DNA from 3 places in the Saccharopolyspora sp. NPDC047091 genome. Region 2 is predicted to be linked to each of the others. Evidence: riboswitches for the same ligand, from Rfam matches in the RefSeq annotation. Region 2 holds a riboswitch; each other region holds the start of a gene.
What was found. A riboswitch is a leader RNA that binds a small molecule or an ion and turns the genes downstream of it on or off. The one in region 2 is predicted to bind S-adenosylmethionine.

Region 1: linked by a shared signal. The riboswitch ahead of ABZ805_RS07940 (aminotransferase class V-fold PLP-dependent enzyme) and the one ahead of thrC (threonine synthase) in region 2 are both predicted to bind S-adenosylmethionine.
Region 3: linked by a shared signal. The riboswitch ahead of ABZ805_RS17170 (methionine ABC transporter ATP-binding protein) and the one ahead of thrC (threonine synthase) in region 2 are both predicted to bind S-adenosylmethionine.

The regions. Positions count from the first base shown of each region.
Region 1 covers NZ_JBEYUS010000011.1:57,235-63,088, reverse strand. Annotated here, with positions in the region: gene lspA (signal peptidase II) at 1-607, opposite strand, end outside; gene ABZ805_RS07940 (aminotransferase class V-fold PLP-dependent enzyme) at 642-1,970, opposite strand; SAM riboswitch class IV at 2,042-2,156, opposite strand; gene ileS (isoleucine--tRNA ligase) at 2,282-5,470, opposite strand; gene ABZ805_RS07930 (hypothetical protein) at 5,848-5,854, opposite strand, start outside.
Region 2 covers NZ_JBEYUS010000006.1:42,495-48,348, forward strand. Annotated here, with positions in the region: gene ABZ805_RS04890 (TSUP family transporter) at 1-685, opposite strand, end outside; gene rpsT (30S ribosomal protein S20) at 914-1,174, shown strand; gene holA (DNA polymerase III subunit delta) at 1,439-2,422, opposite strand; SAM riboswitch class I at 2,529-2,656, shown strand; gene thrC (threonine synthase) at 2,669-3,937, shown strand; gene ABZ805_RS04910 (ComEC/Rec2 family competence protein) at 3,994-5,854, opposite strand, start outside.
Region 3 covers NZ_JBEYUS010000036.1:32,833-38,686, forward strand. Annotated here, with positions in the region: gene ABZ805_RS17160 (transglycosylase family protein) at 1-1,006, shown strand, start outside; gene rsmA (16S rRNA (adenine(1518)-N(6)/adenine(1519)-N(6))-dimethyltransferase RsmA) at 1,153-2,028, shown strand; SAM riboswitch class I at 2,230-2,319, shown strand; gene ABZ805_RS17170 (methionine ABC transporter ATP-binding protein) at 2,589-3,611, shown strand; gene ABZ805_RS17175 (ABC transporter permease subunit) at 3,608-4,291, shown strand; gene ABZ805_RS17180 (MetQ/NlpA family ABC transporter substrate-binding protein) at 4,391-5,203, shown strand; gene ABZ805_RS17185 (4-(cytidine 5'-diphospho)-2-C-methyl-D-erythritol kinase) at 5,403-5,854, shown strand, end outside.

The DNA of each region.
Region 1 (5,854 bases), on a different contig from region 2:
CGGCGACGTTGAACACCGGCCACACGCTGCCGTCCGGCGCGAACAGCGACACGAAGTCCACCACGTGCCCGCGCAGCGGCCCCGGTTCCCGGAACAGCCGGTCGACCAGGTTCCCGCAGGCCCCGCCCAGCACCAGGCCGAGCCCCACGGCCCAGCCGGTGGAGCGCAGCTTCGGCGCCAGCCACACGATGACGCCGACGACGGCGATCGCCAGCAGCGCCAGCAGCCAGGTCATGCCGGTGGCCAGCGAGAACGCGGCCCCCGGGTTGCGCACCAGCACCAGGTACACGGCACCGCCGAACAGCTCCAGCGGTGGCCGCCCGTCGAGCCGGGCGACGGCGGCGATCTTGGTCAGCACGTCCGCGGCCAGCAGCAGCGCCGCCACCCCGAACAGCAGGACCAGCAGCTTCCGCGGCGCGCGGCCACCGGCGGGTTCGACCGCGGTCGCCCCGGCGACGTCCGAACCCGAGTCCGGCTCGCCTGCGGCGGTACCGCCGTCCCCGCCCGCGGCGGGTCGCGCTTCCGGTTCTGAGGTCGAGCCCGCGCCGTCGGCGGGGTTCGATCCGGGCTGCTCGGAGTCGGACTGCTCGGTGTTCACCCGGCCCATTCTCCCCGACCGCCGATCGGTCGTTCGCAGCGGCTCACGCCAACGCGGCGGGGAACTCGCGCGGATCGTCGGCGGGCACCCAGCGGCCGCCGTCCAGTTCGTAGCTCCACTGCGGCCCGTGGGCGACCAGCTCGCGCAGCGCGGTGACGATCCGGTCCACGTGCTCGACGGTGGTGCCGAGGCCGAGGCTGATCCGGACCGCGCGCTGCGCGTCGGTGCCTGCCAGCAGGTGCCGCACGGCGCGGTGCGCGCAGAACAGCCCGTCCCGCACGCCGATGCCGTGCTCCGCGGACAGCGCCGCGGCCAGCAGGCCCGGGTCCTGGCCGTCCACGGTGAAGCCGACCACGCCGACCCGGTCGTGCTCGGGCCCGAACAGGCTCAGCTCGCGCAGCCCGGGCACGGTGGCGAGCCCGGCGCGGAGCCTGCGCAGCAGCAGGTCCTCGTGCCCCTCGATCGCCTCGGCGTGCTCGGCGATCACCTCGCAGGCCTTGGCGAGCGCGTGCACGCCGACCGTGTTCGGCGACCCGGCCTCGTGCCGTTCGGGACCGGTGTTCCAGTCGATCTCGCCCTCGTCGGGGACCGAGCGGGTGGCGCCGCCCCCGGCCAGGTACGGCTCGGCCCGGTCCAGCCAGTCGTCGCGGCCGATGAGCGCGCCCGCGCCGAACGGGGCGTAGAGCTTGTGGCCGGACAGCACCGCGTGGTCCACGCCGAGGTCGGCGATGCGGATCGGGCGGTGCGGGGCGAGCTGGGCGGCGTCGAGCACGGTGCGGGCGCCGTGCGCACGCGCGACGCGGGCGAGTTCGGCGATCGGCCACAGCTCGCCGGTCACGTTGGAGGCGCCGGTCAGCACCGCGAGCTTCGGCCCGTCGGCGCACTCGGCGAGCGCGGCGTCGAGCAGCCGCACCGCGTCCTGCGGGCTCTCCGGGATGTCGAGGCGGTGCAGCCGCTCCCCCGCCCACGGCAGCAGCGCCGCGTGGTGCTCGGTGTCGAACACGACCACCGAGGTGTCCGCGGGCAGCGCACCGGCCAGCAGGTTCAGCGCGTCCGTGGTGTTCCGGGTGAAGATCACCGAGTCGGTGCGGCGGGCGCCGACGAACCGGCGCAGCACGTCCCGAGCGCCCTCGTAGACCCGGGTGCACACCTGGGAGGCGAACCCGGCGCCGCGGTGCACGCTGGCGTACCAGGGCAGCAGCTCGTTCACGGCGTCGCGCACCGCGTTCAGGCAGGGCGCGCTGGCCCCGTGGTCCAGGTTGGCGTACTCGGCGGAACCGCCGGTGACCAGCGGGACCTGGAGCTGCGCGCCGACGACCGCGGGCACCACGGGAACGGAGTCCACGACGGACCAGATCGGGGTTTCGGCGATCTCACCGGCGGCGGAGCGAACGGCTGACGACACGATGCCTCCTGGGGCCTCACCGGGCCCGGAGCATTCGGGGCCCGCGCTTGCCGACCGCCCTGCGCGATCGGCCAGGTCCTCACCCGGGGCACCCCACCGCGGTAGGAGGGTTGCCGACCAGCAAACCGGGGTTTCCCGCTGGCACTCATGACCTTCGACGACGAACCTTAAGGACCACCCCCCGCCGCGCGCAACCGTCCGGTGCGAAGTGGGAGGTGTGCCACGCCCGTCCGGGCGGGTCCGCGAAGGATCTCGCGGACCCGCCCGGGGGCGGCCGATCAGACGCGTTCGACGGCGACCGAGACGTCCACGCCGTCCCCGACGCTGCCCGCGGAACCACCCGCGGCCGCGCCCTCGGACACGACATCGGCGAGGGTTTCGGCGGCGATGAACTCGCGGTGCGCGTCCACCGCGGCCAGCACCTCCGCGGGCGCGGAGACCTCGACGCGGATGCGGTCGGAGATCTCGAACCCGGCGTCCCGGCGCGCCTGCTGCACGACGCGCACCAGGTCGCGGGCCACGCCTTCGGCGGCCAGCTCCGAGGTGACGTCGCAGTCCAGCACCACCAGCCCGGCCCCGCCCGGCAGCGCGGCCGCGGCACCGGAGTCGGTGGACACCAGCCGCTCGGTGAACTCGCCCTCCTGGAGTTCGGTGCCGTCCGCGACGACGGCACCCGCCGCGTTCCGGGTCCAGTCGCCGGACTTCACGGCCTTGATCACCCGCTGCACGTCCTTGCCGAGCCGGGGTCCTGCGGCGCGGGCGTTCACGGCGATCTCGAACCGGCCGTGCGCGGCGACGTCGGTGGTCAGCTCGACCTCCTTGACGTTCACCTCGTCCCGGATCAGGTCCACGAACGGCTCCAGCGAGCCGGCTTCCGGCATGGCCACGACCAGCTTCGCCAGCGGCAGCCGGACGCGCCGCGAGTTCGACTTCCGCAGGGCCAGCACCGAGGAGCACACCTGCCGCACCCGGTCCATCGCCGAGACCAGCGCCGCGTCCGCGGGCAGCTCGTCGACCAGCGGCCAGTCGGCCAGGTGCACCGAACGGCCACCGGTGAGCCCGCGCCACACCGCCTCCGCGGTCAGCGGCAGCAGCGGCGCCACCACCCGGGAGGTCACCTCCAGCACGGTGTGCAGCGTGTCGATGGCATCGGCGTCCCCGGCCCAGAACCGGTCCCGGGAGCGGCGCACGTACCAGTTCGTCAGGACCTCCAGGAAGTCCCGGACGCTGGCGCACGCCCCCGCCGGGTCGAACACGTCCATCGCGGCCTGCACGTCGCCGACGAGCTCGTGGGTCTTGGCGAGCACGTAGCGGTCCAGCACGTGCTCGCTGTCCACCCGGAACCGGCCCTCGACGCCTTCGGCGTTGGCGTACAGCGCCAGGAAGTACCAGGAGTTCCACAGCGGCAGCACGGCCTGGCGCACCGCATCCCGGATGCCGCGCTCGGTGACCACGAGGTCGCCGCCGCGCAGGATCGGGCTGGCCATCAGGAACCAGCGCATCGCGTCCGAACCGTCGCGGTCGAAGACCTCGTTGACGTCCGGGTAGTTGTTCTTCGACTTCGACATCTTCATGCCGTCGTCGCCGAGCACGATGCCGTGCGCGACCACGTTGGAGAACGCGGGCCGGTCGAACAGCGCGGTCGCCAGCACGTGCAGCAGGTAGAACCAGCCGCGGGACTGGCCGTTGTACTCGACGATGAAGTCGCCCGGGTAGTGGTGCTCGAACCAGTCGGCGTTCTCGAACGGGTAGTGGACCTGCGCGAACGGCATCGCCCCGGACTCGAACCAGCAGTCCAGCACCTCCGGCACCCGCCGCATGGTGGACTTGCCGGTCGGGTCGTCCGGGTTCGGCCGGGTCAGCTCGTCGATGTTCGGCCGGTGCAGGTCGGCGGGCCGCACCCCGAAGTCGCGCTCCAGCTCGTCGAGCGAGCCGTACACGTCGGTGCGCGGGTGCGCCGGGTCGTCCGAGGTCCACACCGGGATCGGCGAACCCCAGAACCGGTTCCGCGAGATGTTCCAGTCGCGGGCGTTGGACAGCCACTTGCCGAACTGGCCGTCCCGGATGTGCCCCGGCACCCAGTTGATCTGCTGGTTGAGCTCGACCATGCGGTCCCGGAACTGGGTGACGGCCACGAACCAGGACGACAGGGCGCGCTGGATCAGCGCGTTGTCGCAGCGCCAGCAGTGCGGGTACGGGTGGTCGTAGGTCTCGTGCCGCAGCAGCAGCCCGGCTTCCTTGAGGTCCCGGATGATCTGCTTGTTCGCCTCGAAGACCTGCTGGCCCTCGTACGGCGGGACCTCGGCGGTGAACCGGCCGCGCGCGTCGACCGGCACGACCGGTTCGATGTCGTGCGCGTCGGTGACGGCCTTGTCCTCCTCACCGAAGGCGGGCGCGATGTGCACGACGCCGGTGCCGTCCTCAGTGGTCACGTAGTCGGCGGGCAGCACCCGGTGGGCGTTCTCCCGCCCGGCGAAGAAGTCGAACGGCGGCCGGTAGCTCGTGCCGACCAGCTCGGCGCCGGTGAACCGGGCGACGACGCGGTCGGCGACGTCCTCGCCGAGCTCCCGCGCGTACGCGCCCAGCCGCGCCTCGGCCAGCAGGTAGCGCTCGCCGCCCTGACCGGGCTCCACGAGCACGTAGTCCACCTCGGGGTGGACCGCGGCCGCGAGGTTCGACGGCAGCGTCCACGGCGTCGTCGTCCACACCAGCGCCAGCGCCCCGTCGAACGCCTTGCCCGGCGCGACGAGCCGCAGGCCCACGGTCACCGCCGGGTCCTGCCGCTGGCGGTAGGTGTCGTCCATCCGAGTCTCGGTGTTGGACAGCGGCGTCTCGCAGCGCCAGCAGTACCAGAGCACCCGGAAGCCCTCGTAGACCAAGCCCTTGTCCCACAAGGTCTTGAAGGCCCACATCACGCTCTCCATGTAGTCCATGTCGAGCGTCTTGTAGTCGTTCTCGAAGTCCACCCAGCGCGCCTGGCGGGTGACGTAGTCCTCCCACTCCCGCGTGTAGCGCAGCACCGAGGCGCGGCAGGCGTCGTTGAACTGGGCGACGCCCATCGACTCGATCTCGGACTTCGAGGTGATGCCGAGCTGCTTCTCCGCCTGCACCTCCGCGGGCAGCCCGTGGCAGTCCCAGCCGAAGCGCCGCTCCACCCGGTGGCCGCGCATCGTCTGGTAGCGCGGCACCGCGTCCTTGACGTACCCGGTGAGCAGGTGCCCGTAGTGCGGCAGGCCGTTCGCGAACGGCGGGCCGTCGTAGAACACGAACTCGTTCGACCCGTTGACGCCCGCGTCCCTGGCCTGCACGCTCTCCCGGAACGTCCCGTCCGCGGACCAGAAGTCGAGCACTTCCCGCTCGATCTGCGGGAAGGACGGTTGTGCGGCCACCCCGCGCTCCTGGGGGGCTGCTCGATCCGCGCCCTCCGGGGCGGGCGTTCCGCCGAATCGGACCTTCGGGTAAGCCATCGCGGGTGTTCTCCTCGCCGGTGTGTCGTCAGCAGCCGCACGGGCATCCGCACTCGATGCCCACACGGGGACGACACGGCGCGCGACCCAATCCGGTCGCCCGCGTCCCGCGGTACCACCCCGCTTGCCGCCGCGAACGCGACGGCCACTCGTTGCCGGCTGTGACGGGCCGAACCCGTCCGGTTCTACTGGGGCGCCGCGGCAGCGCCGCGCCCGTTCTTCCGGAGGCTCCCCGGTGATGGCCGGATCAACGCCGATGCGGGCCGGTCGCTCCCCGGCGACCAGCCCGCATTCAGCATAACCATTCGACGCCACCGGGTTTCCACGGCCACCGCCGCGGTCCGCGCCCAGGGCCCTGAGCGCGCCACCCGGCGGGTTCAGCGC
Region 2 (5,854 bases):
CGCTCGCGTTGCTCACCGCCATCACCAGGGCCAACCCCCACAAGATCTTGCCCGCGGAGATGAAGAACAGCAGCGCCCCCAGATTGGTGGCCACGTTGACGACCTTCGCGGTCGCCGACGCCCCCACGAACGCGAAACCGACCAGGCCGACGAGCAGGAACACCAGGAACGAGCCGGTGCCGGGGCCCGCGATGCCGTCGTAGAAGCCGATCGCCAGGCCGCCCGCCACCATCACCCAGACCTGCTGGACGGGCCCGAAGCGCGGCGCCGCGACCGACCCCAGATCGGGTTTGCGCCACGTGTAGATGCCGACCGCGATCAACGCCACCAGCACCACCACGGTGAGCACGAGCTGCGGCAGCGAGGCGGCGAACACGGCACCGCCCAGCGCGCCCAGGAATGCGACGGCCGCCATCGGCAGCGCACTGCGCCACGGCACCGGGGTCCGCTTCGCGTAGGTCCACGCGGCGGCGGTGGTGCCCGCGACAGCGGCGAGCTTGTTCGTCCCGAGCGAGTAGATGATGTTCCCGCCGGGCACCAGCAGCAGCATCGCGGGCAGCTGGATCAGGCCGCCGCCCCCGACGATCGCGTCCACCGCTCCGGCGAGGAACGCCGCGCAGCACAGGAAGACGAGCCCGGCCAAGGAGAGATCGGCGAAGCCGGGCCAATCCAATGGGGTGAACACGGGGCGCGAGCCTATGCCGCCGACCACCGATCGAGTCCTGTCGTGTGAGCGTCCTCGCACCCGATGCCGACGCGGGCCGGCACGAGCACCGTTGCTAGGATCGTCGACCGTGCCGTGCGGCGTTCCGCCAGGGAGGAAAGCTGCGCACACCGCGGGCCGTCGAGCTCCGGTGCGGCAGCGCCGATTCAGCGCGGCACGACGAATCCGATCGAGGAAAGAGGCGCCCCAGTGGCCAACATCAAGTCTCAGATGAAGCGGATCAAGACCAACGAGCGCAACCGCCTGCGCAACAAGTCGGTGAAGTCGTCGGTCAAGACCGCCATCCGCAAGTTCCGCGAGGCCGTTGCCGCCGGTGACAAGGACAAGGCCCTGGAGCTGCAGCGCGCCGCCTCGCGCACCCTGGACAAGGCCGCCGGCAAGGGCGTCATCCACGCCAACCAGGCCGCGAACAAGAAGTCGGCGCTGGCGCAGGCCGTCAACAAGCTCTGAGCCCGAGCGCGGCCGGGCCCTCCGTCCGGCACGCGCACCGGCCCGAAGCGGGGTCCGTCCTTCCGGGGACGGGCCCCGTTTCGCGTTCTGGGGGGCAGGTCGCGGGCTCAGTGGTTTTCGCGCGCGGGGTTGAGGGCTCGCGTGCCGTTCGTGCGGCACCGCGCACCGCGCACCGCGCACCGCGCACCGCGCACCGCGCACCGCGCACCGGCGATGATCGTCGCCGGACGGTGCGGGCAGGGCTCGCCGGGTGACGACCGCGGGTCAGTTCCGGGAGGAGTGCAGTTCGACCAGCCGCAGCACGGCGCGCTCCAGCGCGTGGTCCGCGTCGGCGGCCATGCCCTTGACGTCCGCGTTCAGCACGGCGACCGCGCGCAACGCCTCAGCGACGGTGGCGCTGCTCCAGCCCCTGGCCTGCGCCTGCGCCTTCTTCACCTTCCACGCGGGCATGCCGAGGTCTCCGGCGAGCCGGAACGGGTCGCCTCGGCCGTAGGCGGCGACGCGGCCGATGGTGCGCACCGAATCGGCCAGGGCGTCCGCGATCAGCACGTGCGCGACGCCCAGCTGGAGCGCCCAGCGCAGCGCTTCCAGCGCTCCGGCCAGGTCACCGGTGACGGCTTTCTCGGCCACCGCGAAGCCGGTCACCTCGGCGCGGCCGCGGTGGTAGCGGCGCACCTCCGACTCGTCGATCTTCCCGCCGGTGTCGGCGACCAGCTGGGAGGCCGCCGAGGACAGCTCGCGCAGGTCGAAGCCGACCGTCTCGATCAGCGCGCCGACTCCGGCGGCATCGATGCGGCCACCCGCGCGACGCACCTCGTCCTTGACGAACGCCTCTCGCTGCGGCCCCTTCGTGATCTTGTTGCACTCGGTGACGCGGGCGTTGAGCTTGCGCAACGCGCTCGGCAACTCCTTGGCGTTCTTCCCACGGCCGCCTCCGCTGTGCACGATCACCAGCACCACGCCGTCCGCGGGCTGCCGCGCGTGCGACAGGATCGCCTCGGCGATCTCCTTGCCCGCGTCCTGAGCGGCTTCCAGCGCCACCACGCGGCCTTCGGCGAACAACGAGGGGCTCAGCAGTTCGTCCAGCTCCGGCGGGGTGAGTTCACTCACCTTGATCCTGCGCAGCTCGGTTTCCGGATCGGCCGCGCGGGCCGCTCCGACCGCCTCCCACAGCGCGCGCTCCACCAGCAGTTCCTCGTCCCCGAGGATCAGGTGCAGCGGATCGCAGACCACCGACGGCGAACTCATAGGGGCATCGTCGCACGACCCTGCGACACCACCGCCGGTCCGTGCGCCGGTACCCGTGCTGGCCAGGACGCGGCGGCCTCCCGTAACGTTGCAGCCACAACCGAATAGCTCATCCAGAGGGGCAGAGGGAACGGCCCGATGAAGCCCCGGCAACCATCTCGACCTTTCGCGGCATTCGCGAGGTAGTCGAAGAAATTGGTGCCAACTCCGACCCGCCCGCGGGACAGATGAGGAAAGGACCTCGCGATGACCGCTGCCGCCCATGCCCCGAACTCCACCGGCAAGACCTACGACCTCGGTCCGGCCGTCGAGCTGGTGTCGAAGGAAGAGGGGCACCGCCAGCCGCTGGCGCCCGAGTTCGTGTCCCTGGAGGACTTCTCGCCGCTGGAGGTCGCCTACGACTTCGGGCGCATCCGCCGCGAGGACATCGAGGCAGGCCCCCGCTCCATCTGGCGCTACAAGAAGCTGCTGCCGGTGCCGACGAACGTCGAGGAGCACCCGAACACCGAGCCCGGCTGTACCCGGCTGGTGCGCGCGGACAACCTCGCGAAGGCGCTCGGCGTCAAGCGGATCTGGATCAAGGACGACACCGGCAACCCGACGCACTCCTTCAAGGACCGCGTGGTCGCGGTCGCGCTGGCCGCCGCCCGCGAGTTCGGGTTCAAGGTGCTGGCCTGCCCGTCCACCGGCAACCTCGCCAACGCCGTCGCCGCCGCCGCGGCCCGCGCCGGCTGGGACTCGGTGGTCCTCGTCCCGTCCAACCTGGAGCGGGCGAAGATCCTGATGAGCGCGGTCTACGACGGCTCGCTGCTCGCGGTGGACGGCAACTACGACGATGTGAACCGGCTGGCGACCGAGCTCGCCGCCGAGCACGAGGACTGGGCGTTCGTCAACGTCAACGTGCGGCCGTACTACTCGGAGGGCTCCAAGACCCTCGGGTTCGAGGTCGCTGAGCAGCTCGGCTGGCGGCTGCCGGAGCAGATCGTGGTGCCCATCGCCTCCGGTTCGCAGCTGACCAAGGTGGACAAGGGCTTCCGCGAGCTCGGCCAGACCGGTCTGGTCGAGCAGAGCCCGTACCGGATCTTCGGCGCGCAGGCCAACGGTTGCTCGCCGGTGGCCAGCGCGTTCAAGCAGAACCACGACGTGGTGCAGCCGGTCCGCCCGGACACCATCGCGCGTTCGCTGGCGATCGGTGCTCCCGCCGACGGCCCGTACGTGCTGGACGTGGTCCGGCGCACCGGCGGGGCCATCGAGGACGTCACCGACGAGGAGGTCGTCGCCGGTATCCGGCTGCTGGCCCGCACCGAGGGGATCTTCGCCGAGACCGCCGGTGGCGTCACCGTCGCGACCGCGAAGAAGCTCATCGAGGCCGGTCAGATCGACCCGGACCAGGAGACGGTGCTGCTCATCACCGGCGACGGCCTCAAGACGCTGGACGCCGTGCAGGACCAGGTCGGTCCGAAGGCGACCGTCGCCCCGAACACCGATGCCGTGAACGAGGCCCTCGGCCTGTGATCGGTGGCCGTGGGCCGCGGAGCACCGCGGCCCACGGTCCCGGACCGGTGCGCCGGTCACTTCTCGTCCGGCCGCAGCGGATCGCCCCGCTCCACCGCGGTGCTCCCGCCACGGCCCGGGACGATCGCGATGTCCCCGGACCGGTCCGTGCGGTGGATCCGCGCACCCAGCCGCTGCAGCTCGCCCAGGATGAGCGGGCTCGGGTGGCCGTAGTCGTTCCCGGCGCCGACGCTGATCACCGCCAGCCGCGGGCGCACCTGTGCGAGCAGCCGCGGCGTCGTGAACCGGGACCCGTGGTGCGGCACCTTGAGCACCTCCGCCCGCAGGTCCGCACCTGACGTGAGCAGCGCGGCCTGCCCGGGCAGCGCGATGTCCCCGGTCAGCAGCACCCGTCCCGCCCGGGTGGTCGCCTTGACCACCAGCGACGCGTCGTTGGCGTCCTCCGCGGACGTGCTGCGGGCGAGCGCTCCCCGCGGCCCGAGCACGTCGAGCACCAGTTCCGGCCACTGCAACCGCTGTCCCGCGCGCAGCGGGATGACGGGTGCCCGGTGCGTGCGGGCGGCCGCCCGCACTTCCCGGGCCGCCCAGGCCGGTTCGTCCAACGGCCCGACCGCGACCGCACCGACCTGCCGCCCGGACAGCACCGCCGAGATGCCGCCGACGTGGTCGGCGTGCAGGTGGGTCAGCACCACCAGCGGGACGCTGCGGATCCGCAAGCGGCGCAGGCACTCCGCCATCAGCGCCGGGTCCGGTCCGGTGTCGACCACGACCGCTTCCCGGTCCCGCCCGGTGGCCAGCACCAGCCCGTCGCCCTGCCCCACGTCGCAGGCGACCATCGACCACCCCGGCGCCGGCCAGGGGAACACCTGCTGGCGGACCGGGATCACCACCACCACGACGACCAGCACCGCGCTGATCAGCACCAGCCGGGCGATGCGGCCGCGCAGCACGATCAGCAGCACCGCTGAGAGCACCGCCAGCGCGATCCCGCCCACCGCACCGGACGGCCAGTCGACGACCGCCCCCGGCACGGCCGCCGAGTGCCGGGCGACCGCGAGCACCCACTCCAGTTCGGGTCCTGCCAGCCACACCAGCGCCTTCGCCGGCAGTGCCCACCACGGGGCCACCACCGTCGCCGCGACCCCGAGCACCGTCGCGGGTGCCACGAGCGGCCCGGCCAGCAGGTTCGCCACCACCGCGACCAGGCTGACCTGTCCGGAGATCGCGGCCACCAGCGGCGCGGTGACCAGGTGCGCCGCCGCGGGCACCGCGAGAGCCTCGGCGAGCCCGACCGGCACTCCCCTGGCGTGCAGCGCCGCCGACCAGCCGGGTGCCAGCAGCACCAGTCCCGCCGTCGCCGCCACCGACAGCGCGAACCCCGCCGTGGTCGCCAGCCCGGGAGCGAGCAGCAGCAGGCCGATGACGCTGCCCGCCAAGGTCGGCAGTGCCGAGCGCTCGCGGCCCAGTGCCAGCGCGAACAGCGTGATCGCGCCCATCACGGCGGCCCGCAGCACGCTCGGTTCGGGTCCCGCGAGCACCACGAACCCGGCCATCGCCACCCCGGCACCGACCGCGCACGGCACCGGTCCCGCACCGATCAGGCGCAGTGCCAGCAGCACCGCCCCGCACACGATGGCCAGGTTCGCCCCGGACACCGCCATCAGGTGCGTCAGCCCGGCGGTCTCGAACTGCTCCACCACTTCCGGTGGCAGCAGCCCGGTGTCGCCGACGACCAGCCCCGGCAGCAGGCCCGCCGCTTCCGGACCCAGCACGGTCCGGGAGGTCGAGCGCAGGCCGTCCCGCAGGCCCTCCGCGACCCGCTGCCAGCCCGGTGCCGGGCGCACCTGCTCCGGTCCCTGGCCGACTTGGATCGCGGCGGTCAGCAGTTCCCCGCCGCGCGGCGGCGCGGCTCGCCCG
Region 3 (5,854 bases), on a different contig from region 2:
GTCCGTCACCGTCGAGATCGACGGCAAGGAACGCCAGGTCAACACCTACGAGTCGACCGTCGGCGAGGTCCTCGAGGACGAGGGCATCAACATCGGCGAGCACGACGCGCTGAGCCCCTCCCCGCAGTCCAAGGTCGGGCACAACGACACGATCACCCTCGACCGCGGCCGGCTGCTGAAGATGACGGTCGACGGCGAGCAGCGCGAGGAATGGGTCCGGTCGGTGACCGTCGGCCAGGCGCTGCGCCAGCTCGGCGTCGTCGACGACGGCGCCTGGGTCTCCAGCGCGCGCAGCATGGCGGTGCCCGAGCAGGGCATGGACCTGGTGGTCAAGACCGCCAAGGACATCACGATCACCGACGGCGCGGGCGAGCCCCGGCAGCTGACGACGACCGCGGTGACCGTCGACGAGCTGGTCAAGGAGCAGAACCTCCAGCTCGGGCCGGAAGACCACATCACCCCCGGCGGCGACCAGAAGATCACCAGCGGTGCCACGGTGCAGATCGATCGCACCGGCAGCACCGTGGTCAACGTGACCGTGCCGATCGAGCCGCCGGTCAAGGAGATCGAAGACGACTCCATGCTCAAGGGCGAGGAGAAGGTCGAGAACCCGGGCACGCCCGGCGAGAAGATCGTCTTCACCCGGGTGAGCACTCGCAACGGCGAGGAGACCGGTCGCGAAGCGGTCGGCGAGAAGATCACCAAGGAGCCGACCGAGAAGGTCGTCCGCGTCGGCACCAAGCAGCCGCCGAACAGCGCCGTCTGGGACAAGTTGGTGCAGTGCGAGGCCGGCGGCAACTGGTCGATCAACAGCGGCAACGGCTACTACGGCGGCCTCCAGTTCGACAAGAGCACCTGGGACGCCTACGGCGGCGACCAGTACGCGGCCTACCCGCACCAGGCGAGCCGGGAGCAGCAGATCTCGGTGGCCACCAAGGTGCGCGACGCCCGCGGCGGCAGCTACGGCGCCTGGCCGGGTTGCTCCTCGAAGCTCGGCCTCGGCTGAGCGGCGACCTCCGCGTTCCCCGACCGGTCATCGGCCTCGTGCCGGTGACCGGTCGTTCGCGTTCGCGGCCCTGATCGGCGCGGCCCTGATCAGCGCGGGGGAGGGCGGGCGCGGTGCGGGAAGCGGGCGCGGGTAGCTTTGACCTCGTGGAACAGCACGCGAACCAGGCGCGGTTGCTCGGGCCGGCCGATGTTCGCCGGCTGGCGGGGGAACTCGGGATCCGGCCGACGAAACGGCTCGGCCAGAACTTCGTGCACGACTCGAACACGGTGCGCCGCATCGTCGGGGCGGCCGGTCTCACCGCGGAGGACGTGGTGCTGGAGGTCGGTCCCGGGCTGGGCTCGCTGACCTTGGCGCTGCTGCCGGAGTCCGCCGGAGTGGTGGCGGTGGAGATCGACCCGGTGCTCGCCGAGCGGTTGCCGCGCACCGCCGCCGAATTCGCCCCCGAACTGCGGGACCGGTTGCGGGTGCTGCCCGCCGACGCGCTGCGGGTGCGGGCCGCCGACTTCGCCGAGCCGCAGCCGACCGCGCTGGTCGCGAACCTGCCGTACAACGTGGCGGTGCCGGTGGTGCTGCACCTGCTGGCGGAGCTGCCGTCGCTGCGCACCGGTCTGGTGATGGTGCAGTCCGAGGTCGCCGACCGGCTGGCCGCGAAGCCGGGCGGCCGCACCTACGGGGTGCCGAGCGTGAAGGCCGCGTGGTTCGCCGACGTCCGGCGCGCGGGTCCGGTGCCGCGCAACGTGTTCTGGCCGGTGCCGAACGTGGATTCCGGGCTGGTGTCCTTCTCCCGGGTGGACCCGCCGTCGGCGGCGCCCCGGGCGCAGGTGTTCGCGGCGGTGGACGCGGCGTTCGCGCAGCGGCGCAAGACCTTGCGGGCGGCGCTGTCCGGCTGGGCCGGTTCGGCGGCGCGCGCCGAGGAGGTGCTGCGGGCGGCCGGGGTGGACCCGTCGGCGCGCGGCGAGCAGCTCACGGTGGCCGATTTCGCCCGGGTGGCCGAGGCGGGCGCGGGATCGGCGCGCTGACGTTCCGCTGCGTCGCACCCTCGGGGGTCGCGTTGCTCCGTCCAGGCGGAAAACCGTAGCGCTGCTCACATAAGGTCACTGGAATATTCACGACCAGACATGTCTCCTGCTCAGTAGGGGGATGTGATTTGTCAAACGATTCCACATAGTGACGGCTTTTGGCTTGCGCCTCCCGACGCCGCTGCGTTCTACTATTCGGGAAATCCATCCCGAGCGGCTGAGAGACCTGGCTCCACGACGCCGCAGCAACCACTCCACCGGAGCAGGTGCTAACGCCAGGGTCGATGGAGTTGTGGTGTCTGAAACTCTGCTCGCAGGTGAACGTGCGCCCCGGTCCAGCCGCAGGCGGGCCCGCGGTGGTCGCGCTCGCGTCGGCTCCGGTCCGCACGGGCTCGCGTTGACCCAGCGCCGGGTTATCGATCACGGACGCCGCACCACGACGGCCTGTCGCCTCGCCGGCTGACGGCCCCAGTCGTCACCGCCCCACCAGGCCCTTCTGTTCCTCCCCGCCCGGCCGCGGCATGTCCGCAGGTCGGCGTGAGCTGATGCGGAGCGCGATCGTGATCACAGTCGAGAACCTCACCAAGTCCTTCCGGCCCGACCAGTCCGACCGGTCCGACGTCGTCGCCCTCGACGACGTGTCGCTGGAGGTCCCGGCGGGCGCCGTGCTCGGCGTCGTCGGACCCAGCGGCGCGGGCAAGTCCACCCTCGCCCGGTGCATCGCCCTGCTGGAGAAGCCGGACCGCGGCGCCATCCGCGTCGACGGCACCGACCTCGTCTCCCTCGAAGGCGCCGCGCTGCGCGCCGCCCGCCGCCACATCGGCGTCGTTCCCCAGGGCGACTCGCTGCTGCGGCAGCGCACCGCCGCGGGCAACGTGGCGCTCCCGCTGGAAGCCGCCGGGATGCCCGCGCCGCAGCGCCGCAGCCGCGTCGCCGAACTGCTCGACCTGGTGGGGCTCACCGAGAAGGCGCCGATCTACCCGGACCGGCTCTCCGGCGGGCAGCGGCAGCGCATCGCGGTCGCCCGCGCGCTGGCCGCCAAGCCCTCGGTGCTGCTGGCCGACGAGCCGACCTCGGCGCTGGACCCGGGCACCACCGACTCGGTGCTCACCGTGCTGGACCGGGCCCGCTCCGAACTGGGCGTCACCGTTCTGGTGGTCACCCACGACATGGGCGTGGTGCGGCGCATCGCCGACGACGTGGCGGTGCTCGAAGGCGGCAAGCTCGTCGAGCACGGCAAGGTGCTCGACCTCGTCGCCGAACCCGGCAGCCGGGTCAGCACCAGCCTGCTGCCCGAGACCGACCAGGCACCGGTCGTGCCCGGGGTGCGCCACGACGTGGTCGCCGAAGTGGTCCTCGTCGGCTTCGCCGCCGTCGGCGCGCTGCTGCCCGAGGCCGCGAGCCGGTTCGGGGTGGAGCTGTCCATCCTCGGCGGCGGGCTCACCCGGCTCGGCGACACCCCGGTGGCGAAGTTCCGCATCGGACTCGCCGGTGAGCGGTCCGAGTCGGCCCTGAAGTGGATGGTCGACCGGGACGCGCACGTGCGGCGCACCCCGGTCAGTGTTGATGGAGTCGCGGCGTGAGTGATCCGACCCCTTGGGCGGAAGTAGCGGAGCTGCTCGGCGGTGCCACCGCCGAAACGCTCTACATGGTGCTGGTCTCGACGCTGCTGGCGGTCCTCGGTGGACTGCCGCTGGGCGTGTTCCTGCACCTGAGTTCTCCGGTCGGGCTCAGCCCGCGTCCGACGCTGCACCGGATCCTCGGTGTGGTCGTCGACGTGGTGCGGTCCGTGCCGTTCGTGGTGCTGCTGGTGGTGCTGGCCTCCTTCACCAGGTTGTTGGTGGGCACGTCCATCGGCAGCACCGCGGTGATCGTCCCGCTGGTCGTCGGCGCCGTGCCGTTCTTCGCGCGGTTGACGCAGAACGCGTTGCGGGAAGTGAGCTTCACCGTCGTCGAAGCCGCGATCACCACCGGTTCGAGCCGGTGGCGGATCGTGTGGACCGTGCTGCTCGGCGAGGCCCGCGCCGCGCTGGTCGGGGCCGTCGGCGTCACCGCCGTCGCGCTCATCGGCTACGCGGCGATGGCCGGCGCCATCGGCGGTGGCGGGCTGGGGACCACCGCCATCCAGGACGGCTACCAGGCGTACGACGAGCGCGTGCTGTACGGCTCGGTGGTGGTGCTGGCCGTGCTGGCCTTCGCCATGCAGCTGCTCACCGACATCACCGCCAAAGCAGTGGACCGCCGCCGCAGCGCGACCGGCTAGGCCCGCAGCTCACCAGGAACACTCCGACGGCGGGGACGTGCGATCCCCGCCGGCCGCCGGTGCACGTCACCGGTCGGCCCTCCAGAAAGGACGCGATCGATGCGTTTTCGCTCCCTGGCCGTGGTGCTCACCGCTGCGACGCTGGCACTGGCCGGTTGCGGCGCCTCCGGCACGCCCGCCGCGCAGGACCCCGAGGCCCCGCTGACCATCGGCGTCAGCCCGCAGCCGCACGGCGAGATCCTCCAGTTCGTCAAGGACCACCTCGCCGAGCAGGCCGGCATCGAGATCGAGATCGAGAAGTTCGACGACTACAACCGGCCCAACGAGGCCGTCGCCAACGGCGAGCTGGACGCGAACTACTACCAGCACAAGCCGTACCTGGCGGAGTACCAGGCGCAGCGCGGCGGTGAGTTCGAATGGGTGCAGACGGTGCACCTCGAACCGCTGTCGGTCTACTCCAAGAAGGTGAAGTCCCTCCAGGAGCTGCCGAACGGGGCGCGGATCGCGCTGCCCAACGACCCGTCGAACCAGACCCGCAGCCTGGAACTGCTGCAGAACAACGGAGTCATCAAGCTGAAGCCGGGCGCAGAGCAGGGCGCCGGGGTGCGCGACGTGGCGGAGAACCCGAAGAACATCCGGTTCCAGGAGCTCTCCAGCGACCAGCTGCCCCGCTCGGTCGACGACGTCGACGCGGCGATCGTGAACGGCAACTATGCGCTCAAGGCCGGGCTGAAGGACCCGATCGCGGTGGAGAGCGCGGAGAACAACCCGTACGCCAACGGCCTCGTCGCCTCGCCCGCGATGGCGAAGGACCCGCGGGTGCAGAAGCTGGCGGAGCTGCTGCGCTCCCCGGAGGTCAAGGACTTCATCACCAAGACCTACGGCGGCATCTCGGTGATCCCCGCTTCCTGATCGATCCCGGATCGGCGGCCCCCGCGCGGACGTGCGGGGGCCGCGGTGCGTCCGGGCCGGGGCAGATGAAGATCCACCTGGTGGCGGGGGCGTCGCCCGGCCGGGAGTTCCGGCCGGGTGCGCGGAGGTTCCGCTGTGAAGTCGGGTGCTGGGGCGGCACCGGGCTCGCGCGGACACGTACGCTCTAGGGGTGCTCTCCGTGGTACCCACCCCCATCACCGTGCGTGTCCCGGCCAAGGTGAACCTGCACCTGTCGGTCGGCGATACCCGCCCGGACGGCTACCACGAGCTGGTCACCGTCTTCCAAGCGCTCTCGCTCACCGACGAGGTGACGGTCCGCACCGCCGACGAACCCGGCATCGAGGTGCACGGCGAAGGCGCCGACTCGGTCCCGACCGGGCCGAGCAACCTCGCGTGGCGGGCCGTGCAGCTCCTCGCCGAGCACTCCGGGCGCGACCCGGAGGAACCGGGCGTGCAGCTGACCATCCGCAAAGGCATCCCGGTCGCGGGCGGCATGGCGGGCGGCAGTGCCGACGCGGCCGCCGCGCTGCTGGCGCTGAACACGCTGTGGCGGCTGGAGATCGGCCGGGACGACCTCGCCGACATCGCCGCGAAGATCGGCAGCGACGTGCCGTTCTCGCTGCTGGGCGG